DNA from 4 places in the Escherichia sp. MAL-1 genome. Region 3 is predicted to be linked to each of the others. Evidence: predicted binding sites of a transcription regulator. Region 3 holds the regulator's gene; each other region holds the start of a gene.
What was found. Region 3 encodes CRP, which controls carbon source genes, mostly activating them, when cyclic AMP is high. Its sites were predicted from a motif close to ATGTGANNNNNNTCACAT; they were not measured.
Positions count from the first base shown of each region.

Region 1: a site for CRP is predicted at 4,240-4,257, ahead of msrB (peptide-methionine (R)-S-oxide reductase MsrB). Genes of this name have one in related genera too.
Region 2: a site for CRP is predicted at 4,609-4,626, ahead of rhaS (HTH-type transcriptional activator RhaS). Genes of this name have one in related genera too.
Region 4: a site for CRP is predicted at 3,720-3,737, ahead of ydfZ (putative selenium delivery protein YdfZ). Genes of this name have one in related genera too.

Region 1 is NZ_CM129609.1:2,142,565-2,149,833, forward strand. It holds gene mipA (scaffolding protein MipA) at 332-1,078, shown strand; gene yeaE (methylglyoxal reductase YeaE) at 1,168-2,022, shown strand; gene ACU8XX_RS10445 (D-hexose-6-phosphate mutarotase) at 2,070-2,954, opposite strand; gene gapA (glyceraldehyde-3-phosphate dehydrogenase) at 3,038-4,033, opposite strand; gene msrB (peptide-methionine (R)-S-oxide reductase MsrB) at 4,375-4,788, shown strand; gene ACU8XX_RS10460 (YeaC family protein) at 4,830-5,102, shown strand; gene ACU8XX_RS10465 (zinc-binding dehydrogenase) at 5,472-6,548, shown strand; gene ACU8XX_RS10470 (MFS transporter) at 6,575-7,269, shown strand, end outside.
Region 2 is NZ_CM129609.1:4,728,016-4,735,284, forward strand. It holds gene kdgT (2-keto-3-deoxygluconate transporter) at 1-527, opposite strand, end outside; gene sodA (superoxide dismutase [Mn]) at 787-1,407, opposite strand; gene rhaT (L-rhamnose/proton symporter RhaT) at 1,692-2,726, shown strand; gene rhaR (HTH-type transcriptional activator RhaR) at 2,723-3,571, opposite strand; gene rhaS (HTH-type transcriptional activator RhaS) at 3,645-4,481, opposite strand; gene rhaB (rhamnulokinase) at 4,769-6,238, shown strand; gene rhaA (L-rhamnose isomerase) at 6,235-7,269, shown strand, end outside.
Region 3 is NZ_CM129609.1:395,868-403,136, forward strand. It holds gene argD (bifunctional acetylornithine/succinyldiaminopimelate transaminase) at 1-143, shown strand, start outside; gene ACU8XX_RS01830 (YccS/YhfK family putative transporter) at 210-2,300, opposite strand; gene crp (cAMP-activated global transcriptional regulator CRP) at 2,351-2,983, opposite strand; gene ACU8XX_RS01840 (OsmC family protein) at 3,285-3,689, shown strand; gene ACU8XX_RS01845 (phosphoribulokinase) at 3,744-4,613, opposite strand; gene ACU8XX_RS01850 (YheU family protein) at 4,667-4,885, opposite strand; gene ACU8XX_RS01855 (hydrolase) at 4,879-5,901, opposite strand; gene ACU8XX_RS01860 (ABC transporter ATP-binding protein) at 5,901-7,269, opposite strand, start outside.
Region 4 is NZ_CM129609.1:2,414,200-2,421,468, forward strand. It holds partial or broken gene ydfJ (MHS family MFS transporter YdfJ) at 563-1,846, shown strand; gene ACU8XX_RS12005 (mannitol dehydrogenase family protein) at 1,935-3,395, shown strand; gene ydfZ (putative selenium delivery protein YdfZ) at 3,431-3,634, opposite strand; gene rspR (DNA-binding transcriptional regulator rspR) at 3,811-4,497, opposite strand; gene ydfG (bifunctional NADP-dependent 3-hydroxy acid dehydrogenase/3-hydroxypropionate dehydrogenase YdfG) at 4,586-5,332, opposite strand; gene dcp (peptidyl-dipeptidase Dcp) at 5,469-7,269, shown strand, end outside.

The DNA of each region.
Region 1 (7,269 bases), 1.7 Mb from region 3:
GCAACTCTCATGCCATTTTATCGACGATGAGAACAACGTGCCCGGTGATACACCTTCAAAATTAAGCGTAGATGGCAAATGGAAAACTTGCCTGCACGGCTTTCTTAATTTCAATGGCATATCAACAACTCATCCATAAATTTTGCATAATTAATGTAAAGACCAGGCTCGCCAGTAACGCTAAATTCATTTGGCTGTAAGCGCGGTGTCATCCGCGTCAGGAAAATTAAACAGTTACTTTAAAAAATGAAAACGTAAAAAGGTTGGGTTTCGATGTATTGACGGGTAAACTTTGTCGCCCGCTAAACATTTGTTTAAGGAATGATTAATTGTGACCAAACTCAAACTTCTGGCACTTGGAGTGCTTATCGCAACGTCTGCAGGCGTAGCGCACGCTGAAGGTAAATTTTCCCTGGGCGCAGGCGTAGGTGTCGTTGAACACCCATATAAAGATTACGATACCGATGTTTACCCAGTACCGGTAATCAACTATGAAGGCGATAACTTCTGGTTCCGTGGCTTAGGTGGTGGTTACTACCTGTGGAATGACGCAACGGATAAACTTTCAATTACCGCTTACTGGTCGCCGCTTTACTTCAAAGCGAAAGACAGTGGCGATCACCAAATGCGTCACCTGGATGACCGTAAGAGCACCATGATGGCTGGTCTGTCTTATGCTCACTTTACCCAGTACGGTTACCTGCGTACCACCCTGGCTGGCGATACCCTGGATAACAGCAACGGCATCGTCTGGGATATGGCCTGGTTGTATCGTTACACCAACGGTGGCCTGACCGTGACTCCGGGTATTGGTGTGCAGTGGAACAGCGAAAACCAGAACGAATACTATTATGGCGTATCGCGCAAAGAGTCCGCTCGCAGCGGTCTGCGTGGCTATAACCCGAACGACAGCTGGAGCCCTTACCTGGAGCTGAGCGCCAGCTACAACTTCCTCGGCGACTGGAGTGTTTACGGTACCGCACGCTACACCCGTCTGTCTGATGAAGTTACTGACAGCCCGATGGTGGATAAATCCTGGACTGGCCTGATTTCTACCGGGATCACCTACAAATTCTGATAATGCATCTTTCCAGGGCATTTTGTGCATAAAAACAGGGCGTCACGCCCTGTTTTGCATTACGGTGGTGCAATACCTGGGAGGAAACAATGCAACAAAAAATGATTCAATTTAGTGGCGATGTCTCACTGCCAGCCGTAGGGCAGGGAACATGGTATATGGGCGAAGATGCCAGTCAGCGCAAAACAGAAGTTGCTGCACTACGCGCGGGCATTGAACTCGGTTTAACCCTCATTGATACCGCCGAAATGTATGCCGATGGCGGTGCCGAAAAGGTGGTTGGGGAAGCATTAACCGGTCTGCGAGAGAAGGTCTTTCTCGTCTCTAAAGTCTATCCGTGGAATGCTGGCGGGCAAAAAGCGATAAATGCATGCGAAGCCAGTTTACGCCGTCTCAATACTGATTATCTCGATCTTTACTTATTACACTGGTCTGGCAGTTTCGCTTTTGAAGAGACTGTCGCAGCGATGGAAAAATTGATCGCCCAGGGAAAAATCCGCCGCTGGGGCGTTTCTAACCTTGATTATGCTGATATGCAGGAACTCTGGCAGCTGCCGGGGGGAAATCAGTGTGCCACTAATCAGGTGCTTTACCATCTCGGTTCACGAGGAATTGAGTACGATCTACTCCCCTGGTGCCAGCAACAGCAGATGCCGGTGATGGCTTACAGTCCGTTAGCCCAGGCCGGGCGGTTGCGCAATGGACTGTTAAAAAACGCGGTAGTCAACGAAATTGCACATGCTCACAATATCAGCGCGGCACAAGTATTGTTGGCGTGGGTGATCAGTCATCAGGGTGTGATGGCGATTCCAAAAGCGGCCACGATTGCCCATGTCCAACAAAATGCGGCTGTGCTTGAGGTCGAACTTTCTTCAGCGGAATTAGCTATGCTGGATAAGGCATATCCGGCACCAAAAGGAAAAACTGCGCTGGATATGGTGTGATGTTGTGTGCCGGATGCATCGCACCCGGCACACAACATTAACGTAAATTAACGTTTCGCAACGCGAATGGATTGCGCCAGATGTGCAGGTTTCTCTTTGGTCACTTTTTGCGTTTCTGAAGCGTAAGCCGTTTCTACACAAACAAATGTTTTGTAGCCATCATCCGGCATATCGCCCATGCTAATTGAAAGCGCCGGTCCCGGGTTCCAGCCGACAACGTTCAGATGATGCTGGTGGCCTACGGCGATAATACGATTCAGCGCTTCATCATTAATCACGCTGCAATCTTGTGGATTCAGATACACGCGATCGGTACGGTCAGGGAAGGTCTGAATACCATCGGTCAGTACATTTTCTTTCGCGTCATTCACTTTATCAATGAAGCGATCGCCCAGCCCACTGACGCTTACCTTAGCGATATCACCCACGTTAAAGTAGGTATGCAGGGCAGAGGTGGTTTCAAATTCGCCATGTGATTCAAGATCGATTTCACAAGTTTTACCCACGCGGAAATGTGCTAACAGCGTAAAGTCGTGCGGCCAGAATTTTTTCGTCTCTTCGCTTTGCGTCAATTCAAAAGTCAGCGCTACGCCATCAGCATCTTCATGATGTGATTTCAGCGTCCACGGCAGGTTGCGGGCAAAACCGTGCGCAGGCAGACCTTGTTGTGCCGCCGGACCAAACCACGGCCAGCAAACCGGTACGCCACCGCGAATAGCGACGCCATTTTTGAACGGTGTGTTGTTGCTCAACCACAGAACTTCTTCTTCACCCGCAGGTTTCCACGAGAGAAGGTGTGCGCCCTGTAATGCAAAAGAGGCTTTTACCTGGGGATGATCGACCACAATGAGGTCCAGTTCATCCAGTTTACGACGGGAGAGGACAGGGGAGATTTGTTCGATGACCGGAAGGGCAAAAATTTTCTTAATCATGACGCAGTCCTTTAACTTCATTTTATCAGGTAAAAAAAAGAGCGACCGAAGTCGCTCTTTTTAGATCACAGTGTCATCTCAACTTATTTGGAGATGTGAGCGATCAGGTCCAGAACTTTGTTGGAGTAACCGGTTTCGTTGTCGTACCAGGATACCAGTTTCACGAAGTTGTCGTTCAGAGCGATACCAGCTTTAGCATCGAACACGGAAGTGCAAACTTCGCCGTTGAAATCGGTAGATACTACGTCATCTTCGGTGTAGCCCAGAACGCCTTTCATTTCGCCTTCAGCAGCAGCTTTAACGGCAGCTTTGATCTGCTCGTAAGTTGCAGCTTTTTCCAGACGAACGGTCAGGTCAACTACGGATACGTTCGGGGTCGGAACGCGGAACGCCATACCAGTCAGTTTGCCATTCAGTTCTGGCAGTACTTTACCTACAGCTTTAGCAGCACCGGTAGAGGACGGGATGATGTTCTGGGAAGCGCCGCGGCCGCCGCGCCAGTCTTTGTGAGACGGGCCATCAACGGTTTTCTGAGTAGCGGTAGTAGCGTGAACGGTGGTCATCAGACCTTCGATGATGCCGAAGTTATCGTTGATAACTTTAGCCAGCGGAGCCAGGCAGTTGGTGGTGCAGGAAGCGTTGGAAACGATGTCCTGGCCAGCATATTTGTCGAAGTTAGCGCCTTTAACGAACATCGGAGTGTTGTCTTTAGACGGACCAGTCATAACCACTTTCTTCGCACCAGCGGTGATGTGTTTACGAGCAGTTTCGTCAGTCAGGAACAGACCAGTTGCTTCAGCGACAACGTCAACACCAACTTCGTCCCATTTCAGGTTAGCCGGATCACGTTCAGCGGTAACACGGATTTTTTTACCGTTAACGATCAGATGACCGTCTTTCACTTCAACGGTACCGTCGAAACGGCCGTGAGTGGAGTCATATTTCAGCATGTATGCCATGTAATCAGCGTCTAACAGGTCGTTGATTGCAACGATCTCGATGTCAGAACGTTTCTGAGCAGCACGGAAAACAATGCGACCGATACGGCCAAAACCGTTGATACCTACTTTGATAGTCATATATTCCACCAGCTATTTGTTAGTGAATAAAAGGTTGCCTGTAAAATTACAAAAACCTTACGCAGCGTCAAGCGGAATCGTGTCAATCATTGCGACAAATCAATCCTGTGCCTAAGCATTACGCGACTGACTCGCCTCACTCTTCCTTTGGGCTTGAGACCACATGGGGTCGGCGCCCCGAATTTTAAAGGGCAATTACGATAAAAATGTGATTTTCATCACGATTTAGGTGCAGCCATTTCGTCGAGATCAAGTTTAGGACAAAATTTTGCCAGTTGGTGTTAATGTTTTGTTAGAATCAGTCACGTAATGTGAGCACGATTAAAGTGAGATGTGAGCAAATGGCTAATAAACCTTCGGCAGAAGAACTGAAAAAAAATTTGTCCGAGATGCAGTTTTACGTGACGCAGAATCATGGGACAGAACCGCCATTTACGGGTCGTTTACTGCATAACAAGCGTGACGGCGTATATCACTGTTTGATCTGCGATGCCCCGCTATTTCATTCCGAAACCAAGTATGATTCCGGCTGTGGCTGGCCCAGTTTCTACGAACCGGTGAGTGAAGAATCCATTCGTTATATCAAAGACTTGTCACATGGAATGCAGCGCATAGAAATTCGTTGCGGTAACTGTGATGCTCATCTGGGGCATGTCTTTCCCGACGGGCCGCAACCAACAGGCGAACGTTATTGTGTTAACTCTGCTTCTTTACGCTTCACTGATGGCGAAAACGGCGAAGAAATCAACGGTTGAAAAAACGATTCAGCAACTTATTCCACAGGAGCGGAAAAATTATGAATCTTGATGACATTATCAACAGCATGACGCCTGAGGTATACCAGCGTTTGTCGACCGCCGTTGAACTGGGGAAATGGCCTGATGGCGTTGCGTTGACCGAGGAACAAAAAGAGAATTGCCTGCAACTGGTGATGCTGTGGCAAGCCCGCCATAATACCGAAGCACAGCATATGACAATTGACACAAATGGTCAGATGGTCATGAAGAGCAAACAGCAGTTAAAAGAAGATTTTGGTATCTCAGCAAAGCCTATTGCTATGTTTAAGTAAGTGGTTTATCCCCTTTTTGCCGCGGCTATGAAGGGGATAGCCAACAATGACCCCACGACTCGTCTCAATTATCTCGCCCCGACCTGGCTAAGTCCCAGTCCGATCTCTTGCCGTCGCGTTCACGCCTGAATGACTTCTCCTGAACTTAAGTCTCAGACCTATTTGGCCGGTAATCCCTCTCGAATTTGCTCTTTTTGCGTCCCGCCTTCCATCAACCTGTAACAGACCGAGCCATTTTCTGCGTAATTGTGATCTAAGTTGTAAAACGCAGATCATTATCTGTGTTTTACAGATTTAATGTTGACCTCAAAAATCATGTGGGTAAGTATGATGGCCATCTAAGCAAAACAAAACACAGAGGATGACGCAATGAAAGCACTGGCTCGGTTTGGCAAGGCCTTTGGCGGCTACAAGATGATTGATGTCCCACAACCCATTTGTGGCCCGGAAGACGTAGTGATTGAAATTAAAGCCGCGGCAATCTGCGGCGCAGACATGAAGCACTACAATGTCGATAGCGGTTCTGATGAGTTTAACTCTATCCGCGGCCATGAGTTCGCAGGTTGTATTGCGCAGGTTGGTGAAAAAGTCAAAGACTGGAAAGTGGGGCAACGCGTCGTGTCGGATAACAGCGGTCACGTTTGCGGCGTTTGTCCGGCCTGTGAACAGGGTGATTTTCTGTGTTGTACAGAAAAGGTAAACCTTGGTCTGGATAACAATACCTGGGGCGGTGGTTTTTCCAAATATTGTCTGGTTCCTGGTGAAATTCTCAAAATTCATCGTCATGCGTTGTGGGAAATCCCTGATGGTGTTGATTATGAGGACGCAGCCGTACTTGACCCTATCTGTAATGCCTATAAATCCATCGCGCAGCAATCGAAATTCCTTCCTGGTCAGGATGTTGTCGTCATCGGCACTGGCCCACTCGGGCTGTTTTCCGTACAAATGGCGCGGATTATGGGGGCGGTAAATATCGTCGTCGTTGGTCTGCAAGAAGATGTGGCGGTCCGCTTCCCGGTTGCAAAAGAACTGGGGGCGACGGCAGTAGTAAATGGTTCTACCGAAGATGTGGTGGCGCGCTGCCAGCAAATTTGTGGCAAAGATAATCTGGGACTGGTGATTGAATGCTCCGGTGCCAATATCGCACTGAAACAAGCCATCGAAATGCTCCGCCCGAATGGGGAAGTGGTACGCGTTGGAATGGGCTTCAAACCTCTTGATTTCTCGATTAATGACATTACCGCCTGGAATAAAAGCATCATTGGGCATATGGCCTATGACTCCACCTCATGGCGTAACGCTATCAGGCTATTAGCCAGCGGCGCTATCAAAGTCAAACCGATGATCACGCATCGTATCGGCCTGTCGCAATGGCGCGAAGGGTTTGATGCGATGGTCGATAAAACCGCAATCAAAGTGATCATGACTTACGACTTTGATGAATAACCACTCTCCTGAAGGAACGTTATCGCATGGAACAGATAACAAAACCGCATTGTGGTGCACGGCTGGATCGCTTACCTGATTGCCGCTGGCATTCGTCAATGTTTGCCATCGTCGCGTTTGGCTTGCTTGTCTGCTGGAGTAATGCCGTTGGTGGCTTGATCCTCGCGCAGCTGAAAGCGTTGGGCTGGACAGATAATTCCACCACAGCCACATTCTCAGCAATCACGACCGCCGGAATGTTTCTCGGTGCGCTGGTGGGCGGCATCATTGGCGACAAAACCGGTCGTAGAAATGCGTTCATCCTCTATGAGGCCATTCATATTGCCTCGATGGTTGTCGGTGCTTTCTCACCGAATATGGATTTTCTTATTGCCTGCCGTTTTGTGATGGGCGTTGGGCTGGGAGCTTTACTGGTTACGCTGTTTGCTGGTTTCACCGAATATATGCCCGGTAGAAATCGCGGAACGTGGTCCAGTCGGGTTTCCTTTATTGGCAACTGGTCATATCCGCTCTGTTCATTGATTGCGATGGGACTCACGCCGCTGATTAGTGCTGAGTGGAACTGGCGGGTACAACTGCTTATCCCTGCAATATTGTCGCTTATCGCTACGGCGCTGGCCTGGCGCTACTTTCCTGAATCCCCGCGCTGGCTGGAATCGCGCGGACGGTATCAGGAAGCCGAGAAAGTCATGCGGAGTATAGAAGAAGGCGTCATACGCCA
Region 2 (7,269 bases), 600 kb from region 3:
AATACTGCGCCGACGAAAACATGCGGTTCAAACGAGGCAATCCCGGCAGTGCCCAGAATAATCATCGTCATGAGCGGCCCGGACTCCAATGACATCAACACAAATGCCCCAGCTTCTTCTTTTGTGCCGTACTGCTGCATGATGGAAGCGTAAAGTCCGCCGTTGGTCATATCCATCGCCGCCACCAGCGCCAGCGTTGAAAGTCCGGCAAAGAATCCAACTTCAACACCATGTTCCGGAATAATGCGCGAGGCAATTGCCGCAACCACCCACGCGACGGCAATTTTTGTTACCACCAGCGTACCGGATTTACGCAGTACCGTTCCCGTCGCGCTTAATTTTATTGACGCCCCCATGCAAAAAAACCACACCGCCAGAATGGGCACCGTACCGGTAATCATCCCGTTGGTGAATGATCCAAAATATTTCCCCGCCCCCGGCGAGAAGGTGTGGCACAGTGCGCCAAGGAATAGCGGGACGAGCATCATCCCCCCCGGGATTTTCTCAATCGAGCGTTTTATCTGCATTTCCATCACCTGTCGGCATATTTTTAAGGGCTGATGCGTAATTCCTCAATGGAGCATCAGTGTTGATGGAAACGAAGATAGACATTCATTTAATCAATAAAAGTGATCAAAACCACATCAATTGAAACACTGTTTTATTTTTATCGGATCATTGTTTTTATTTTGAAATTGATCACAAAAAAACCACCGCCGTTGGCGATGGTTCATTTTTTAAGCTGATATGCGGCGTAAACGCCTCATTGCAGCAGGCGGCAAATGATTATTTTTTCGCCGCGAAACGTGCCGCTGCTTCATCCCAGTTCACCACGTTCCAGAACTCTTTGATGTAGTCCGGACGGCGGTTCTGGAATTTCAGGTAGTAAGCATGTTCCCACACATCCAGGCCCAGAATCGGGAAGCCGGATGCGCCAGAAATGGCTTCACCCATCAGCGGGGAGTCCTGGTTAGCAGTAGAAACCACCGCCAGTTTATCGCCTTTCAGCACCAGCCATGCCCAGCCGGAACCAAAGCGGGAAGCTGCCGCTTTCTCAAATTCTGCTTTGAAGTTATCAACGGAGCCGAAGTCACGTTCGATAGCCGCTTTCAGGTCACCCTGCAGGGTGGTGCCTTTTTTCAGACCTTTCCAGAACAGGCTGTGGTTAGCGTGACCGCCAGCGTTGTTGCGCAGTACGGTTTTCTTGTCTGCTGGCAGCTGGTCCAGTTTGGTGATCAGCTCTTCAACCGGCAGGTTGGCAAATTCTGGCAGGCTTTCCAGCGCCGCGTTGGCGTTGTTTACGTAGGTCTGATGGTGTTTGGTGTGGTGGATTTCCATGGTCTGCTTATCGAAGTGCGGTTCCAGGGCATCGTAAGCATACGGCAGGGATGGCAGGGTATAGCTCATATTCATCTCCAGTATTGTCGGGCGGCCGATTGTTAATGCCGCGTAAGCAGTTAGTTCATTATAGTTAATTAAATGATATTGAAAATGATTATCAATGCCGTACTTTTCGTAAGGGTATGGTTTTGCAGGAAAATGCCCGAGATGTGAAGCAAATCACCCACTTAATGCCGTGATTGCCAGTAAATCGACAACGGCGGCAACAGGCGAAAGGTTAATCGACAGCACGATTTTTACACTCATCTCGTCGGAGATGTGACGCGACGAAAAATGATGAGGATAAGAAGATGAGTAACGCGATTACGATGGGGATATTTTGGCATTTGATCGGCGCGGCCAGTGCAGCCTGTTTTTACGCTCCGTTCAAAAAAGTAAAAAAATGGTCATGGGAAACCATGTGGTCAGTCGGTGGGATTGTTTCGTGGATTATTCTGCCGTGGGCCATCAGCGCCCTGTTACTACCGAATTTCTGGGCGTATTACAGCTCGTTTAGTCTCTCTACGCTACTGCCTGTTTTTCTGTTCGGCGCTATGTGGGGGATCGGTAATATCAACTACGGCCTGACCATGCGTTATCTCGGCATGTCGATGGGAATTGGCATCGCCATTGGCATTACGTTGATTGTCGGTACGCTGATGACGCCAATTATCAACGGCAATTTCGATGTGTTGATTAGCACCGAAGGCGGACGCATGACGTTGCTCGGCGTTCTGGTGGCGCTGATTGGCGTAGGGATTGTAACTCGCGCCGGGCAGTTGAAAGAGCGCAAGATGGGCATTAAAGCCGAAGAGTTCAATCTGAAAAAAGGGCTGGTGCTGGCGGTGATGTGCGGCATTTTCTCTGCCGGGATGTCCTTTGCGATGAACGCCGCAAAACCGATGCATGAAGCCGCTGCCGCACTTGGCGTCGATCCACTGTATGTCGCTCTGCCAAGCTATGTTGTCATCATGGGCGGCGGCGCGATCATTAACCTCGGTTTCTGTTTTATTCGTCTGGCAAAAGTGAAGGATTTGTCGCTAAAAGCCGACTTCTCGCTGGCAAAATCGCTGATCATTCACAATGTGTTACTCTCGACACTGGGCGGGTTGATGTGGTATCTGCAATTCTTTTTCTATGCCTGGGGCCACGCCCGCATTCCGGCGCAGTATGACTACATCAGTTGGATGCTGCATATGAGTTTCTATGTATTGTGCGGCGGTATCGTCGGGCTGGTGCTGAAAGAGTGGAACAATGCAGGACGCCGTCCGGTAACGGTGTTGAGCCTCGGTTGTGTGGTGATTATTGTCGCCGCTAACATCGTCGGCATCGGCATGGCGAATTAATCTTTCTGCGAATTGAGATGACGCCACTGGCTGGGCGTCATCCCGGTTTCCCGGGTAAACACCACCGAAAAATAGTTACTATCTTCAAAGCCACATTCGGTCGAAATATCACTGATTAACAGGCGGCTATGCTGGAGAAGATATTGCGCATGACACACTCTGACCTGTCGCAGATATTGATTGATGGTCATTCCAGTCTGCTGGCGAAATTGCTGACGCAAAACGCGCTCACTGCACGATGCCTCATCACAAAATTTATCCAGCGCAAAGGGACTTTTCAGGCTGGCCGCCAGCCGGGTAATCAGCTTATCCAGCAACGTTTCGCTGGATGTTGGCGGCAACGAATCACTGGTGTAACGATGGCGATTCAGCAACATCACCAACTGCCCGAACAGCAACTCTGCCATTTCGTTAGCAAACGGCACATGCTGACTACTTTCATGCTCAAGCTGACCGATAACCTGCCGCGCCTGTGCCATCCCCATGCTACCTAAGCGCCAGTGTGGTTGCCCTGCGCTGGCGCTAAATCCCGGAATCGCCCCCTGCCAGTCAAGATTCAGCTTCAGCCGCTCCGGGCAATAAATAATATTCTGCAAAACCAGATCGTTAACGGAAGCGTAGGAGTGTTTATCGTCAGCATGAATGTAAAAGAGATCGCCACGGGTAATGCGATAAGGGCGATCGTTGAGTACATGCAGACCATTACCGCGCCAGACAATCACCAGCTCACAAAAATCATGTGTATGTTCAGCAAAGACATCTTGCGGATAACGGTCAGCCACAGCGACTGCCTGCTGGTCGCTGGCAAAAAAATCATCTTTGAGAAGTTTTAACTGATGCGCCACCGTGGCTACCTCGGCCAGAGAACGAAGTTGATTATTCGCAATATGGCGTACAAATACGTTGAGAAGATTCGCGTTATTGCAGAAAACCATCCCGTCCCTGACGAATATCACGCGGTGACCAGTTAAACTCTCGGCGAAAAAGCGTCGAAAAGTGGTTGCTGTCGCTGAATCCACAGCGATAGGCGATATCAGTAACGCTGGCCTCGCTGTGGCGTAGTAGATGTCGGGCTTTCATCAGTCGCAGGCGGTTCAGGTAACGCTGAGGCGTCAGTCCCGTTTGCTGCTTAAGCTGCCGATGTAGCGTACGCAGCGAAAGAGAAAATTGCTCCGCCACGGCATCCCAATTCACCTCATCGGCAAAATGGTCCTCCAGCCAGGCCAGAAGCAAGTTGAGACGTGATGCGCTGTTTTCCAGGTTCTCCTGCAAACTGCTTTTACGCAGCAAGAGCAGTAATTGCATAAACAAGATCTCGCGACTGGCGGTCGAGGGTAAATCATTTTCCCCTTCCTGCTGTTCCATCTGTGCAACCAGCTGTCGCACCTGCTGCAATACGCTGTGGTTAACGCGCCAGTGGGAAGGATACTGCCCATCCAGCTCTTGTGGCAGCAACTGATTCAGCCCGGCGAGAAACTGAAATCGATCCGGCGAGCGATACAGCACATTAGTCAGACACAGATTATCGGTATGTTCATACAGATGCCGATCATGGTCGCGCACAAAACAGACCGTGCCACCGGTGATGGTATAGGGCTGCCCATTAAACACATGAATACCCGTGCCATGTTCGACAATCACAATTTCATGAAAATCATGATGATGTTCAGGAAAATCCGCCTGCGGGAGCCGGGGTTCTATCGCCACGGACGCGTTACCAGACGGAAAAAAATCCACACTATGTAATACGGTCATACTGGCCTCCTGATGTCGTCAACACGGCGAAATAGTAATCACGAGGTCAGGTTCTTACCTTAAATTTTCGACGGAAAACCACGTAAAAAACGTCGATTTTTCAAGATACAGCGTGAATTTTCAGGAAATGCGGTGAGCATCACATCACCACAATTCAGCAAATTGTGAACATCATCACGTTCATCTTTCCCTGGTTGCCAATGGCCCATTTTCCTGTCAGTAACGAGAAGGTCGCGAATTCAGGCGCTTTTTAGACTGGTCGTAATGAAATTCAGCAGGATCACATTATGACCTTTCGCAATTGTGTCGCCGTCGATCTCGGCGCATCCAGTGGGCGCGTGATGCTGGCGCGTTACGAGCGTGAATGCCGCAGCCTGACGCTGCGCGAAATCCATCGTTTTAACAATGGGCTGCATAGTCAGAACGGCTATGTCACCTGGGATGTGGATAGCCTGGAAAGTGCCATTCGCCTTGGATTAAACAAGGTGTGCGAGGAAGGGATTCGTATCGATAGCATTGGGATTGATACCTGGGGCGTGGACTTTGTGCTGCTCGACCAACAGGGTCAGCGTGTGGGCCTGCCCGTTGCTTATCGCGATAGCCGCACCAATGGCCTAATGGCGCAGGCACAACAACAACTCGGCAAACGCGATATTTATCAACGTAGCGGCATCCAGTTTCTGCCCTTCAATACGCTTTATCAGTTGCGTGCGCTGACGGAGCAACAACCTGAACTTATTCCACACATTGCTCACGCTCTGCTGATGCCGGATTACTTCAGTTATCGCCTGACCGGCAAGATGAACTGGGAATATACCAACGCCACGACCACGCAACTGGTCAATATCAATAGCGACGACTGGGACGAGTCGCTACTGGCGTGGAGCGGGGCCAACAAAGCCTGGTTTGGTCGCCCGACGCATCCGGGTAATGTCATAGGTCACTGGATTTGCCCGCAGGGTAATGAGATTCCGGTGGTCGCCGTTGCCAGCCATGATACCGCCAGCGCGGTTATCGCCTCGCCGTTAAACGGTTCCCGCGCCGCTTATCTCTCCTCTGGCACCTGGTCATTGATGGGTTTTGAAAGCAAAACGCCATTTACCAATGACACGGCGCTGGCCACCAACATCACCAATGAAGGCGGGGCGGAAGGTCGCTATCGGGTGCTGAAAAATATTATGGGCTTATGGCTGCTTCAGCGAGTGCTTCAGGAGCGGCAAATCAACGATCTCCCGGCGCTTATCGCCGCGACACAGGCACTTCCGGCCTGCCGCTTCATCATCAATCCCAATGACGATCGCTTTATTAATCCTGACGAGATGTGCAGCGAAATTCAGGTTGCGTGTCGGGAAATGGCGCAACCGATCCCGGAAAGTGATGCTGAACTGGCGCGCTGCATTTTCGACAGTCTGGCGCTGCTGTATGCCGATGTGTTGCATGAGCTGGCGCAGCTGCGTGGTGAAGATTTCTCGCAACTGCATATTGTCGGCGGCGGCTGCCAGAACACGCTGCTCAACCAGCTGTGTGCCGATGCCTGCGGTATTCGGGTGATCGCCGGGCCTGTTGAAGCCTCGACGCTCGGCAATATCGGCATCCAGTTAATGACGCTGGATGAACTCAACAATGTGGATGATTTCCGTCAGGTCGTCAGCACCACCGCGAATCTGACCACCTTTACCCCTAATCCTGACAGTGAAATTGCCCACTATGTGGCGCAGCTTCACTCTACACGACAGACAAAGGAGCTTTGCGCATGACCACTCAACTGGAACAGGCCTGGGAGCTGGCGAAACAGCGTTTCGCAGCGGTGGGGATTGATGTCGAGGAGGCGCTGCGCCAACTTGATCGTTTACCCGTTTCAATGCACTGCTGGCAGGGCGATGATGTTTCCGGTTTTGAAAACCCGGAAGGCTCGCTGACCGGAGGGATTCAGGCCACAGGCAATTATCCGGGCAAAGCGCGTAATGCCAGTGAGCTACGTGCCGATCTGGAACAGGCTATGCGGCTGATTCCGGGGCCGAAACGGCTTAATTTACATGCCATCTATCTGGAATCAGACACGCCAGTCTCGCGCGACCAGATCAAACCAGAGCACTTCAAAAACTGGGTTGAATGGGCGAAAGCCAATCAGCTCGGTCTGGATTTTAACCCCTCCTGTTTTTCGCATCCGCTAAGCGCCGATGGCTTTACGCTTTCCCATGCCGACGACAGCATTCGCCAGTTCTGGATTGATCACTGCAAAGCCAGCCGTCGCGTTTCGGCCTATTTTGGCGAGCAACTCGGCACACCATCGGTGATGAACATCTGGATCCCGGATGGTATGAAAGATATCACCGTTGACCGTCTCGCCCCGCGTCAGCGTCTGCTGGCAGCACTGGATGAGGTGATCAGCGAGAAGCTAAACCCTGCGCACCATATCGACGCCGTTGAGAGCAAATTGTTTGGCATTGGCGCAGAGAGCTACACGGTTGGCTCCAATGAGTTTTACATGGGGTATGCCTCCAGCCGCCAGACTGCGCTGTGCCTGGACGCCGGGCACTTCCACCCGACTGAAGTGATTTCCGACAAGATTTCCGCCGCCATGCTGTATGTGCCGCAGTTGCTGCTGCACGTCAGCCGTCCGGTTCGCTGGGACAGCGATCACGTAGTGCTGCTGGATGATGAAACCCAGGCAATTGCCAGTGAGATTGTGCGTCACGATCTGTTTGACCGGGTGCATATCGGCCTTGACTTCTTCGATGCCTCTATCAACCGCATTGCCGCGTGGGTCATTGGTACACGCAATATG
Region 3 (7,269 bases):
CGGGCGCAGAGGCTGGCGTAATGGTGCTGAATGCCGGACCGGATGTGATGCGTTTTGCACCGTCGCTGGTGGTGGAAGATGCGGATATCGATGAAGGGATGCAACGTTTCGCCCACGCGGTGGCGAAGGTGGTTGGGGCGTAAATACGAAGCATCAGGCAAAAGATGTCGGATGCGGCGTGAATGCCTTATCCGATGGTTTAGCCTGCATTACGCCTTCGAATCCCGCAACTTGCGACTCAGCCAAATCCCGTGATGCGGTCGCTGACGCCATGCCATCGACGAAATGGTGTGCATGGTGTTCAGATGACCAATAACCCGCTGTAAATGCTGCTCCAGCGTACCTGCCGCGCCTTCGTGCGGCTGCATCTCCGGCGCATCCATGATATTGGCATCGCCAGAACTACCCGGTTCGTCATACTCCAGTCGCTGCTGACAACGCTGAATGGCGATTTCACAAGACTGTAAATACTCTTGTGCCAGTTCAGGTGGCAATGCCCGGTGTTCCCGCGCCAGCGTGGTCATGGCATTAATATGCTCAACAATAAACTGGCTGTGCGTTACCCACAGTTTCATATCTGCCAGATAATGGCTGTTAAACGCCGGTTCCTGCATCGCCTGATTCAATGAGTTATACAGAGTGTTATGTGCCTGATTTACCCGCATTCGCTGCCAGGCCAGTGGCGTAGGTTGCGGATCCTCGCTAAGAATCAAGCGAATCGCTTCCTGATAGGCTTCTAAAGCATCATGGGCGTTTTTACGCAATAACCCGCTCTGCCACTGCGGCCACAGCCAGACAGTACCGCCGAAAGCAATTAAACAACCAATAATGGTATCGATAAGACGCGGAAGGATGTATTGCTCGCCGTTCAACCACAATAGTTGCAGGGTATACACTGCGGTAATAGTAAAACCGACCGTCGCCCAGCCGTAGTTTTTGCGCAATATCAGGTAGCTGGCGAGGGTGGTAATCAGCATCAACGTCAGGGTGTAACCTTCGGGAATTTTAAAGTGCAGCGCCACGCCCGCAATGATTAACCCGACCACGGTTCCCACGGAGCGATTCACAATCCTCAGACGGGTTGCGCCATAGCCATTTTGTGTCACCAGCAATACCGTCATCAGGATCCAGTACGACTTCGGCAGATGCAGCGCGGTGCCCATCAGGCTGGCAACGCTTAACATCACACTGAGTCGTCCGGCATTGCGTAGCGCCGGAGACTTTAGTGACAGATAACTTTTCAGCGCCGGAAGTAATGGCATTCGCCGCTGTTTATCGGCCAGTAAGTCACGGGCATAGAGCGGTTTTTGGGTGCGCAGCACGCGGGCGATGCGGCTGAAATGCCAGTAGCAGAATTGCCCAACCGGATTATCCGGATGCTGGCGGGCGATTTTTTCCAGTGCGCCAATTTGCTTTTCCATCGTAAAACGCGTTGGCAGGCGATGGTAAAGAATGTCATCAGCCAGCACGCGCAGGCGAGCGGCGACGGTTTGCGCATTCCAGCGGATAACTTCTTCCGCATGGCTACGCTCGACCAGTTTTTGCACCTCTTCCGGCTGATGCAAACTGACCGAAATATGTTCCTGCAAATCCAGCGCCTCCTGGAAAATACGCAGCATCCGCTTGTAATCGGTATTGTTTTGCGCGGAAAGCATATGCATTTGCTGATAGCACTGGGTAATTAAATCGACCGCTTTTTGCTGGCGCACCAGCAGCGGCGGCAGCGCTTTTTCAGGGTCGGTGTGCTGGGTAAGCAGGCTGTATTTGGCTTCACAATAATCTGCCAGTTCACGGTACAGCAGACTTAGTGACTCGCGCAGCGGTTGTTCGCGCCAGATCCAGAACCAAAACCAGTTAAACAATCCGTACCAGAGAGTGCCCAACGCATAGATGAGCAATGGTTCCCAGACCGGCATGTATCCCGCCAGACTGAGGGTAAAAATGGCGGCGAGCAGCGATGCGGGAAGCAATTTTGCGTGCAATGGCCCCAGCTCAGCAGTGACGCCAAGTACCAGCGTTAATCCGGTCAGCAAAAAGGGCAGGGGGACATCTTTTGCCAGTAGTAGCTGTGTCAGCAAGCTACAGGTGGCAAACAGCGACGCACCAATGATTAAGCGTTTGAAAAAACGTTTATGAGGCGTATCAAGGCCCGCAATATTGCAACAGGCAGGAACGAGGGAGAAGAGCAGACCGAATCGTAATTCGCCAAGCATTAACCCAACGGCCACGGGCAAACATAGCACCAGCGTTTGTCGAAGTGCATAGTTGATATCGGGGTGATAAATCAGTCTGCGCCACATCGGGGGAAACAAAATGGCGCGCTACCAGGTAACGCGCCACTCCGACGGGATTAACGAGTGCCGTAAACGACGATGGTTTTACCGTGTGCGGAGATCAGGTTCTGATCTTCCAGCATCTTCAGAATGCGTCCCACGGTTTCACGAGAACAGCCGACAATCTGACCAATTTCCTGACGGGTAATTTTGATTTGCATACCGTCCGGGTGAGTCATAGCGTCTGGTTGTTTTGCCAGATTCAGCAGAGTCTGTGCAATGCGGCCCGTCACGTCGAGGAACGCCAGGTTGCCCACTTTCTCTGAAGTGACTTGCAGACGACGCGCCATCTGTGCAGACAAACGCATCAGAATGTCCGGGTTTACCTGAATCAATTGGCGAAATTTTTTGTACGAAATTTCAGCCACTTCACAGGCGGTTTTCGCACGTACCCATGCGCTACGTTCCTGGCCCTCTTCAAACAGGCCCAGTTCGCCAATAAAATCACCCTGATTCAGATAGGAGAGGATCATTTCTTTACCCTCTTCGTCTTTGATCAGCACTGCCACAGAGCCTTTAACGATGTAGTACAGCGTTTCCGCTTTTTCACCCTGGTGAATAAGCGTGCTCTTGGATGGGTACTTATGAATGTGGCAATGAGACAAGAACCATTCGAGAGTCGGGTCTGTTTGCGGTTTGCCAAGCACCATGCGCGGTTATCCTCTGTTATAAGCTTTCTCCAGAGCCAGATAACGCCGCTGTCTCTGGATTGCCGAAATATGCTTCCCGCTACCTGGGAAGGGGCTATCAACTGTACTGCACGGTAATGTGACGTCCTTTGCATACATGCAGTACATCAATGTATTACTGTAGCATCCTGACTGTTTTAGCATAGCTTTCGCTTTGTGTCTCCTGGTGTCTCGCTTCAGCATGACCCAGGTCGCCTTCCGTTGCGCGATTTGGTTAGTACGCGTACTCTGTCAGGAAAATTGACGCAGTGGAGTAGCAAAAATGCAAGCGCGAGTGAAGTGGGTCGAAGGGTTAACTTTTCTGGGCGAATCCGCCTCTGGTCATCAGATTTTAATGGACGGCAACTCAGGCGATAAAGCACCAAGTCCGATGGAAATGGTGTTGATGGCGGCGGGTGGTTGCAGTGCCATCGATGTGGTTTCGATCCTGCAAAAAGGGCGTCAGGATGTGGTCGATTGTGAAGTAAAATTGACCTCTGAACGCCGCGAAGAGGCACCACGCCTGTTTACGCACATTAATCTGCATTTTATCGTCACCGGTCGCGACCTGAAAGACGCAGCGGTTGCGCGTGCGGTTGATCTCTCTGCCGAGAAATATTGTTCAGTGGCGTTGATGCTGGAAAAAGCGGTGAATATTACTCACTCGTATGAAGTGGTTGCCGCGTGACTTAACTATCCCGTTGTGAAGCCGGATAGTATTTTATCCGGCGTAATAGCAGAGTTACTCGATTTTCTTTCCTTCCATCAATCGTTGCACCAGCGGCAGCATAATTAATTCCATTGCCAGACCCATTTTGCCGCCCGGTACCACTAACGTATTGATGTGGGAAATGAATGAGCCTTGCAACATCGCCAGCAGCCAGGGGAAATCGATCCCTTCCAGATTACGAAAATGGATCACCACAAAGCTTTCATCGAGCGACGGGATACCTTTTGCCGCGAACGGGTTTGAAGTGTCGACGGTGGGAACGCGCTGGAAGTTAAGATGGGTGCGGGAAAACTGCGGTGTGATGTAGTTGATATAGTCTTCCATTGAACGCACTACTGAGTCCATCACTGCTTCTCGTGAGTGCCCGCGCTCGCTGGTGTCGCGGATCAGTTTTTGAATCCACTCAAGGTTAACGATAGGCACCACGCCGACCAGTAAGTCCACATGCTGCGCAACGTTATGCTGTGGCGTGACTACGCCGCCGTGTAAACCTTCATAAAACAGTACATCAGTGGGTTCCGGTAAAGGTTGCCAGGGGGTGAATGTCCCCGGTACCTGATTCCACGGTACGGCTTCATCGTAGGTATGCAGATATTTGCGAGATTTCCCTTTGCCGCTCTGACCGTATTCAATGAAGGTTTGTTCCAGCAGGCCGAAGTCGTTAGCCTCGGGGCCGAAGTAGCTGATATGCCGCCCGGCGTCGCGCGCTTTGCGGATCGCCATGTCCATTTCCGGGCGGGTGTAACGGTGAAAACTGTCGCCTTCCACCTCAGCTGCATGCAGATTTAACTGCGCGAATATTTTACGAAACGCGAGGCTGGTGGTGGTGGTCCCCGCGCCGCTGGATCCTGTTACCGCAATGACCGGATGTTTGGCAGACATAGTAACTCCATGACTTAGCTATCATTATTATCTCGTCCGCCGACGGTTGCAGGTTATTCGCGAAACTGACTGCGCGGCATAATATTGACCGTTTCGTGCAGCTCCGACCATACCAGCACCGCTTCTCCGCACTGTAGCTGGCGTTTGACGTCGGCGACTTTCTGTTCAAGTGTACGCTCATGTTCACCATAATCGGTGCCTTCACGTAACACAAAGCTTTCAATTAAATTTTCCAGCGTTTCGGGGGAGAGGTCTTGCCACGGAATCAACATGATTTCGCCTCCAGATACGTTGTTAACCAGTCAGGAATGCGTGACTCCAGCCACATTTGCGGATGAAGTAATGTACCGCCAATAAAGCCAACATGACCGCCATGTTCAGTCAGTTGATACTCCACCTGCGGGGGGAGACTTTCCGGTTTCGGGATCACCTGATGATCCATAAACGGATCGTCTTTGGCGTGAATAATCAGCGTCGGTTTGGCGATCCGGTTCAGCATCGGCATGGCGCTACACTGACGATAATAGTCGATAGCGTCGGCGTAGCCGTGAATTCTGGCGGTGATGAGATCGTCAAATTCACGGATGCGACGTACCGATTTTAACTGCGCGAGATTAATCGGCAGCGTTCCGGGGTAGGCTGCCAGCTTGCGCGCGGCATTGGCTTTTAACAGGTTCAGCAAGTAACGCTGATAAACGCGGGAAAAGCCCTTTTCCATATGATAGCTACAGGCTTCCAGCATAAACGGCGCAGAGACAATCACCGCCGCATCAACCGGGAGATCATTGCCTTCCTTTGCCAGCAAACAGGCCAGCATATTACCGCCGAGCGAATAGCCGACGGCAGCCGTTGGCGCATGACCAAATTCGCGTTGCAGCCAGCGTAAAAACCAACTGGCGTCTTCGGTTTCGCCCGAATGGTAAATGCGGTGCATACGGTTTGGTTCACCGCTGCATCCGCGAAAATGCATCACCACGCCCAGCCAGCCGCGCTTTTGCGCCGCCTCAACCAGACCGTGGGCGTAAGGGCTGTTGAGACTGCCTTCCAGCCCGTGAAACACCACCAGACGAGGTTTATGTTGCGCCTGTGCAGGGTTTTCACTCCACGCAAGATCGACAAAATCGCCGTCGGGCAACTCCAGCCGCTGCCAGTACGGGGTGAATTTCACCTGACGACGAAACAGACGCGGCAGCATGGTTTGCAGATGACAATTGCTAAAGCCGCGCATGGGGATGAATTCAGCACTGCTGCTGAATTCATTGGCATCGGTCGTCGTTATCTGCGCCATCAGTTGCTTTGGCCTTCCAGCAGCATCTGCTCAAGCTGCTCCTGGGCTTCCAGCCATGCCATTTCGCACTCTTCCAGGCCGGATTTGGCGCTGGCTTGCTGTTGCAGGCAGGCGGTCAACTCCGCTTTACGGCTCTGGTCATACAGTTCGCTGTCGCCGAGTTTCTCTTCCGCCTGCGCCAGTTGCGCGTTCAGCTTCTCCATCTCTTTTTCCAGACGGGCAATCTCTTTACGCAGTGGCTGGGTTTGCGCACGCAGCTCAGCTTCCCGACGCTTCTGATCTTTACGTGCCTGGGCGCTGTTCGCATTCTCTTTTGGCGCTTCGTCGGTCTGGTTTTCCTGCTTTTGTACGTCGCTCAACCACTGTTGATAATCTTCCAGATCGCCGTCGAACGGTTCGACTTTACGATCGTGAACCAGGTAGAGATCGTCAGTGGTGGAACGCAGCAAATGACGGTCGTGCGAAACGACAACCAGCGCGCCTTCAAACTCGATTAATGCTTCGGTGAGTGCCTGACGCATGTCGAGGTCAAGGTGGTTAGTCGGTTCGTCGAGCAGCAGCAGATTCGGCCGCTGCCAGACAATTAATGCCAGCACCAGGCGGGCTTTTTCCCCACCGGAGAAGCGGCGCGTTTCTTCGGTTACTTTATCGCCCTGGAAACCAAAGCCGCCGAGGTAGTCACGCAGTTTTTGTTCCAGCTCCTGCGGCGCTAAACGTGCCAGATGTTGAATAGGTGATTCGTCGGCGCGCAGGTATTCAAGTTGATGCTGGGCGAAGTAGCCGAGTTTGATCCCTTTCGCCAGACCAATTTCACCGCTGACTGGCGCAAGTTCACCGGCTAACAGTTTGATTAATGTCGATTTACCCGCGCCATTGCGGCCTAACAGACCAATACGCGAGCCGGGCACCAGGTTCAGTTTAATCGAGTCGAGAATAATGCGATCGCCATAGCCCGCGCTGACTTTTTCCATCTTCAGTAACGGATTTGGCAGGCTTTCCGGCGCGCGGAAGCTAAAGCGGAACGGGTTGTCGACGTGCGCGGGGGCAATTAGCTCCATACGCTCGAGCATCTTAATGCGGCTCTGGGCCTGCTTCGCTTTGGTGGCTTTGGCACGGAAACGGTCGATATAACTTTGCAGATGCGCTACGCGTTCCTGCTGGCTTTCGTACATCGCTTGTTGCTGCGCCAGACGGGTGGCGCGCTGTACTTCAAACGAACTGTAGTTGCCGGTGTACTCGAACATGCTTTGTTGTTCGATATGAATAATTTTATCGACGATCGGATCGAGGAAGTCGCGGTCGTGAGAGATCAGGATCAGCGTGCCCTGATAGCTCTTCAGCCATTTTTCCAGCCAGATAACGGCATCG
Region 4 (7,269 bases), 2.0 Mb from region 3:
AATTTTTATCTTGGGTGTTCTTAAAGTTCGTAGATAAACATTGTCGTTTCAGGTATACAGGAATGCTAACAGGTGGCAGCAAAAATCAGGCGGTTTATGGCGCAAGCTGAAGCGGCAACTGCAAACTATCTTATGCAGAGACTCTACACGGATTGGGTTTAAAAGTATACATAGATAACAGTTTTTATCTGAAAAATAAAAATATCAAGGTGATATAGCCTATATGCCTTTGATGCGGAGGAATGAATGTGATGGGAGTGATGTATCTGAATAGTTGAAAAACCGCAGACACGCCTTATGCAAGAACGTGCTGCGGTTGGCTGGTAAATTTTTCGATAGTGTGAGTATTGAATGATTTCCAGCCGTTCTTGATTTTACGCATAAATCCATGAAAAAACTACTTATCTGTTGGGGAGTTTTTTTTGGGGCATATATGGGACAGAAATAGGCCCCAGATAGACACTGAGATCGAACTTAGGATGCTTTTTAAAAAATGCAACTATCTGAAAAAACCTAGAAAACGCCAAGGAAACCACAGGATGGGAAAAAACACCTGTGAATTATGGATTTCCAGTTATATTCGCTCGGCGCAGCGTTAGTGTTTCATGAAATATTTTTTCCTGAATCATCAACGGCAATGGCGTTAATTCTGGCAATGGGAACCTACGGTGCAGGTCATGTGGCGCGTATTGTCGGAGCATTTATTTTCGGCAAAATGGGCGACAGAATAGGGCGTAAAAAAGTGCTCTTTATTACCATCACCATGATGGGGATCTGTACCACCTTAATTGGTGTGTTACCGACCTATGCACAGATTGGTGTTTTTGCCCCCATCTTGCTGGTGACGCTGCGTATTATTCAGGGATTGGGTGCAGGTGCGGAAATTTCCGGTGCCGGTACGATGCTGGCGGAATATGCGCCAAAAGGTAAGCGCGGAATTATCTCCTCATTTGTGGCTATGGGAACTAACTGCGGAACTTTAAGCGCAACGGCAATCTGGGCCTTTATGTTCTTCATTCTCAGTAAAGAGGAACTGCTGGCGTGGGGATGGCGTATACCGTTCCTGGCGAGCGTTGTCGTGATGGTCTTTGCTATCTGGTTGCGTATGAATCTGAAAGAAAGCCCGGTTTTTGAGAAGGTTAACGACAGCAACCAACCGACAGCAAAACCTGCACCTGCTGGTAGCATGTTCCAGAGCAAATCCTTCTGGCTGGCAACAGGGCTGCGTTTTGGTCAGGCGGGTAACTCAGGTTTAATTCAGACTTTCCTTGCGGGCTATTTAGTGCAGACGTTATTGTTTAACAAAGCAATTCCAACAGATGCATTGATGATCAGTTCGATTCTCGGCTTTATGACCATTCCGTTCCTTGGTTGGTTATCCGATAAAATTGGTCGCCGGATCCCGTATATTATTATGAATACCTCCGCGATTGTGCTGGCATGGCCAATGCTTTCTATCATCGTAGATAAAAGCTATGCCCCGAGCACCATTATGGTTGCACTGATTGTGATTCATAACTGTGCGGTGCTGGGATTATTTGCTCTGGAAAATATTACCATGGCAGAAATGTTCGGCTGTAAAAACCGCTTTACCCGGATGGCTATTTCTAAAGAAATTGGTGGTCTTATCGCTTCCGGTTTTGGTCCTATCCTGGCGGGTATTTTCTGCACCATGACGGAATCCTGGTATCCGATCGCCATTATGATCATGGCATATTCAGTGATTGGTTTAATCTCTGCGCTGAAAATGCCAGAAGTGAAAGACCGTGATTTAAGTGCGCTGGAAGACGCCGCGGAAGATCAACCGCGTGTTGTAAGAGCTGCGCAACCTTCCAGAAGTCTGTAAATCCTCAATCCCTTCTCTTACCGGAGAGGGGATTTTTATTCATATAACAAAACATGTAGCTTGCCATATTTATATTTAAGGAATTGTTATGGGAAATAATTTGTTATCAGCAAAAGCGACACTCCCTGTTTATGATCGTAATAACCTGGCCCCAAGAATTGTTCATTTAGGCTTTGGTGCATTTCACCGTGCGCATCAGGGCGTGTATGCCGATATTCTTGCTACAGAACATTTCAGTGACTGGGGATATTATGAGGTCAACTTAATCGGCGGCGAACAGCAAATTGCCGATTTACAGCAGCAAGATAATCTTTATACCGTTGCGGAAATGTCGGCCGATGCGTGGACGGCTCGCGTCGTTGGCGTCGTTAAAAAAGCCTTGCACGTACAGATGGATGGCTTAGAAACCGTGTTGGCTGCGATGTGTGAACCGCAAATCGCGATTGTCTCTCTGACAATCACCGAAAAAGGGTATTTCCACTCTCCGGCGACCGGACAGTTAATGCTCGATCACCCGATGGTCGCTGCCGACGTGCAAAATCCCCACCAGCCGAAAACAGCAACAGGGGTGATTGTTGAGGCGCTGGCTCGCCGTAAAGCGGCAGGACTTCCCGCATTTACCGTCATGTCATGTGACAACATGCCAGAAAACGGTCATGTTATGCGTGACGTTGTCACTTCCTACGCGCAAGCCGTTGATGTAAAACTGGCACAATGGATCGAAGATAACGTGACTTTCCCATCAACAATGGTGGACCGTATTGTGCCCGCAGTGACAGAGGATACGCTGGCGAAAATCGAACAACTTACCGGTGTGCGCGATCCTGCTGGCGTTGCCTGTGAACCTTTCCGCCAGTGGGTAATAGAAGATAATTTTGTTGCCGGACGTCCGGAATGGGAAAAAGCGGGAGCAGAACTGGTTAGCGATGTACTGCCTTATGAAGAGATGAAGTTGCGCATGCTCAACGGCAGTCATTCATTCCTGGCGTATTTGGGTTATCTTGCCGGATATCAGCACATTAATGACTGTATGGAAGATGAACATTATCGTCATGCGGCGTATGGCTTGATGTTGCAGGAACAAGCGCCGACGCTGAAAGTGCAGGGCGTTGATTTGCAGGATTACGCTAACCGATTAATTGCACGCTATAGCAACCCGGCGTTACGTCATCGAACCTGGCAGATTGCGATGGATGGCAGCCAGAAATTGCCACAGCGGATGTTGGATTCTGTTCGCTGGCATCTGACGCATGACAGCAAGTTCGATCTGCTGGCGCTGGGCGTCGCGGGTTGGATGCGTTATGTCGGTGGTGTTGATGAACAGGAAAATCCGATAGAAATCAGTGACCCACTGTTACCTGTTATTCAGAAGGCTGTACAAAGTAGTGCCGAAGGGAAAGCGCGCGTCCAGTCATTGCTGGCGATTAAGGCGATCTTTGGTGATGATTTGCCAGCCAATAGCTTGTTTACTGCAAAAGTGACGGAAGCGTACTTGTCTTTATTAGCGCATGGCGCGAAAGCGACCGTGGCAAAATATTCCGTGAAGTAAAAAAAGCAATGCCGCCATCGGCGGCATTCACACGCTTAGTTCATGCCGAGACGAATCAGGTCCAGTGGTGCCAGTTTCTCTTCACAACCTTCAACAACTACGGTTTTTCCGCGGCGGATTTGCTCAGCGGTCAGACCTTCAGTATCAATCGACAGGATCTTGCCAGTGTGACCGGTGCCGCTAACCATAACACGGCTGCCAGTGGTGATTGCGTTACGGTTACGATCGTAGGTCGTCATAGGTGTTTTCTCCTTTCTGATTTACAGTCGAAGCCCACGTAACGGGCGCAATATAAATACTCCTGTCGAGTGAAATATTTTTTGTTTTTGATCAAGCTCACATCTTTTTTGATGCATGCATGAGCCATAAGGCGGGGGAAAAGACTCTCACCCCGGATGGGATGAGAGGAAATGAATTACTCTTCGCTAAACCAGTCGCTATTTTCCTGGCGGATCTGGCGCACGGATTCGCTGATTTCCTGCAAATGTTGCGTCATTGCACGTTCTACCGCATCGCCATCACGTTTTTGCAGGGCAGAGAAAATATCAAGATGCTGGCGTAACAGCATTTCTGGTGGAGAAACGTGGTCGAAACTCATATAGCGCACGCGATCAACGGTCGCTTTCAGGTTCTCAATGGTATCCCACGCCAGTTGACAGTCGGCAATCTGCGTCAGGAGTTGATGGAAGTTGTCATCAAGTTCAAAAAAATCATCCAGTTGCTTGCGCTCAATGGCAATGCGTTGCTGGTGAAGATTTTGTTCCAGTTGGTAGCACTGGCTTTCGGTAATCATGCTCGCCGCCCGACGCGCCACCGCGCACTCAATGGCCTGACGGATAAAACTGCCGTTGCGCACCTGGGCCATGGAAATTTTGTTGACGTAGCTGCCACGCTGCGGACGAATTTGAATCAGGCCGTTTTCCGCCAGTTTAATAAAGGCTTCACGAACCGGCTGGCGTGACACATTGAAACGAACAGAAACTTCTTTTTCCGACAACGGTGTGCCTGGTGCAATCAGGCAATGGACAATGTCGCGACGAAGAATACGATAAATCTGCTGATTGACAGGCTGTGTGGGATTAAGTTGCGTTTCGACGGTCATTCGTTCTTGCTTGTGAGTGAGTTAACTGCATGAGTCTACCACTTTTTTGTGACAAGCAATAACCCGGCAGTTACGCCGGGTATAAAAATTACTGACGGTGGACATTCAGTCCGGCATAGCTTTGGGTAACCGGCATCATTTCCAGGGTATTGATATTGACGTGAGCAGGCAGCGTTGACACCCACCAGACGGCTTCGCTGACATCTTCTGGCGTCAATGCAACGGTATTTTGATAGGTTTTTTCCACTTTACCGTCATCGCCTTTAAAGCGGACATTGGAAAACTCGGTGCCACCCACCAGACCCGGCTCGATGTCGGTGACGCGCACCGCCGTACCATGCAGATCCGTACGCAGATTCAGGCTAAACTGACGAACAAACGCTTTCGTCGCACCGTAAACGTTACCACCGGCATACGGCCAGCTACCTGCCGTTGAGCCAATGTTAATAATATGACCATGATTACGTTCAACCATACCCGGTAAGACGGCGCGCGTCATATATACCAGGCCTTTATTGTTGGTATCAATCATCGTTTCCCAGTCTTCAACGCTGGCTTTATGCGCAGGCTCCATGCCCAACGCCAGGCCGGCATTATTTACCAGGATATCAATATTGCTCCACTCGGCAGGGAGCGATGCCAGCATCTCTTCAATAGCGGCGCGGTTGCGAACGTCCAGTTGGGCGATATACAGATTATCTCCCAGTTCGTCTTTTAACTCCTGCAACCGTTCCTGACGACGGCCAGTGGCGATAACTTTATGCCCTTGTTGAATAAAACGACGAGTAATGCATTCACCAAAACCTGCCGTTGCTCCAGTTACTAAAACGATCATCTCACTGTTCCTCAACGCTTTTGTGTGTCAATAACATAGCACGGGATGCTTAAGAGCGGGTAATACTGGATTGCAAGATTGCACTCCGTTATCAGTAAGCCTACGCTATGGAACACCTCGCGTTCAGGAGAAGAAAATGACAACAATGAATCCTTTCCTTGTGCAAAGCACACTGCCGTATCTGGCTCCTCATTTTGATCAAATTGCCAATCATCACTATCGCCCGGCATTCGATGAGGGAATGCAGCAAAAGCGGGCAGAAATTGCTGCCATCGCGCTTAACCCGCAAACGCCTGATTTCAACAATACTATTCTGGCACTGGAACAAAGCGGAGAATTACTTACCCGCGTTACCAGCGTCTTTTTTGCGATGACTGCGGCGCATACCAATGATGAATTACAGCGTCTTGATGAACAGTTTTCCGCTGAACTGGCGGAACTGGCTAATGATATCTATCTGAACGGTGAATTATTCGCGCGGGTAGATGCTGTCTGGCAGCGCCGTGAATCCCTGGGGCTTGATAGTGAATCCATCCGCCTGGTGGAGGTGATTCATCAACGTTTTGTCCTTGCCGGAGCCAAACTTGCGCAAGCTGATAAAGCAAAATTAAAAGTACTGAATACAGAAGCTGCGACACTGACCAGTCAGTTTAACCAGCGATTACTGGCAGCAAATAAATCCGGCGGTCTGGTTGTGAACGATATCGCGCAGCTGGCAGGAATGAGTGAGCAAGAGATTGCGCTGGCGGCAGAGGCGGCTCGCGAGAAAGGTCTGGATAACAAATGGCTGATTCCGCTGCTGAATACCACCCAACAACCGGCGCTTGCCGAGATGCGCGATCGTGCGACGCGTGAAAAACTGTTTATTGCGGGCTGGACGCGAGCGGAAAAAAATGATGCCAATGATACCCGCGCTATCATTCAACGTCTGGTAGAGATTCGCGCACAGCAGGCGAAACTGCTTGGTTTTCCTCATTATGCCGCATGGAAAATCGCCGATCAGATGGCAAAAACACCTGAAGCAGCACTTAACTTTATGCGGGAAATTGTTCCAGCGGCGCGTCAACGTGCGAGCGATGAATTAGCCTCCATACAGGCGGTTATTGATAAGCAGCAGGGCGGGTTTAGCGCGCAGCCGTGGGACTGGGCATTTTATGCCGAACAGGTACGGCGGGAGAAATTTGATCTTGATGAGGCGCAGCTCAAGCCATATTTTGAATTAAACACGGTGTTGAATGAAGGTGTATTCTGGACCGCGAATCAGCTCTTCGGTATTAAGTTTGTCGAACGTTTTGATATTCCTGTCTACCATCCTGACGTTCGTGTGTGGGAAATTTTTGATCATAATGGCGTGGGACTGGCGTTATTTTACGGTGATTTCTTCGCCCGTGATTCAAAAAGCGGCGGTGCATGGATGGGCAATTTTGTTGAGCAATCAACGCTTAATGAAACGCATCCGGTAATTTATAACGTCTGCAATTATCAGAAACCCGCTGCCGGTGAGCCTGCGTTGTTACTCTGGGATGATGTAATAACCTTATTCCATGAATTTGGTCATACGCTGCACGGCCTTTTTGCCCGCCAGCGTTATGCCACGCTTTCCGGCACCAACACGCCGCGTGATTTTGTCGAATTTCCGTCGCAAATCAACGAACACTGGGCAACGCATCCGCAGGTATTCGCTCGCTACGCCCGGCATTATCAGAGCGGGGCAGCAATGCCTGACGAACTGCAACAGAAAATGCGTAATGCCAGCCTGTTCAACAAAGGGTATGAGATGAGCGAACTGCTTAGCGCCGCACTTCTCGATATGCGCTGGCATTGCCTGGAAGAAAACGAAGCAATGCAGGATGTCGATGATTTTGAATTGCGGGCGCTGGTGGCGGAAAATATGGATCTTCCTGCTATACCACCACGCTATCGCAGCAGTTATTTCG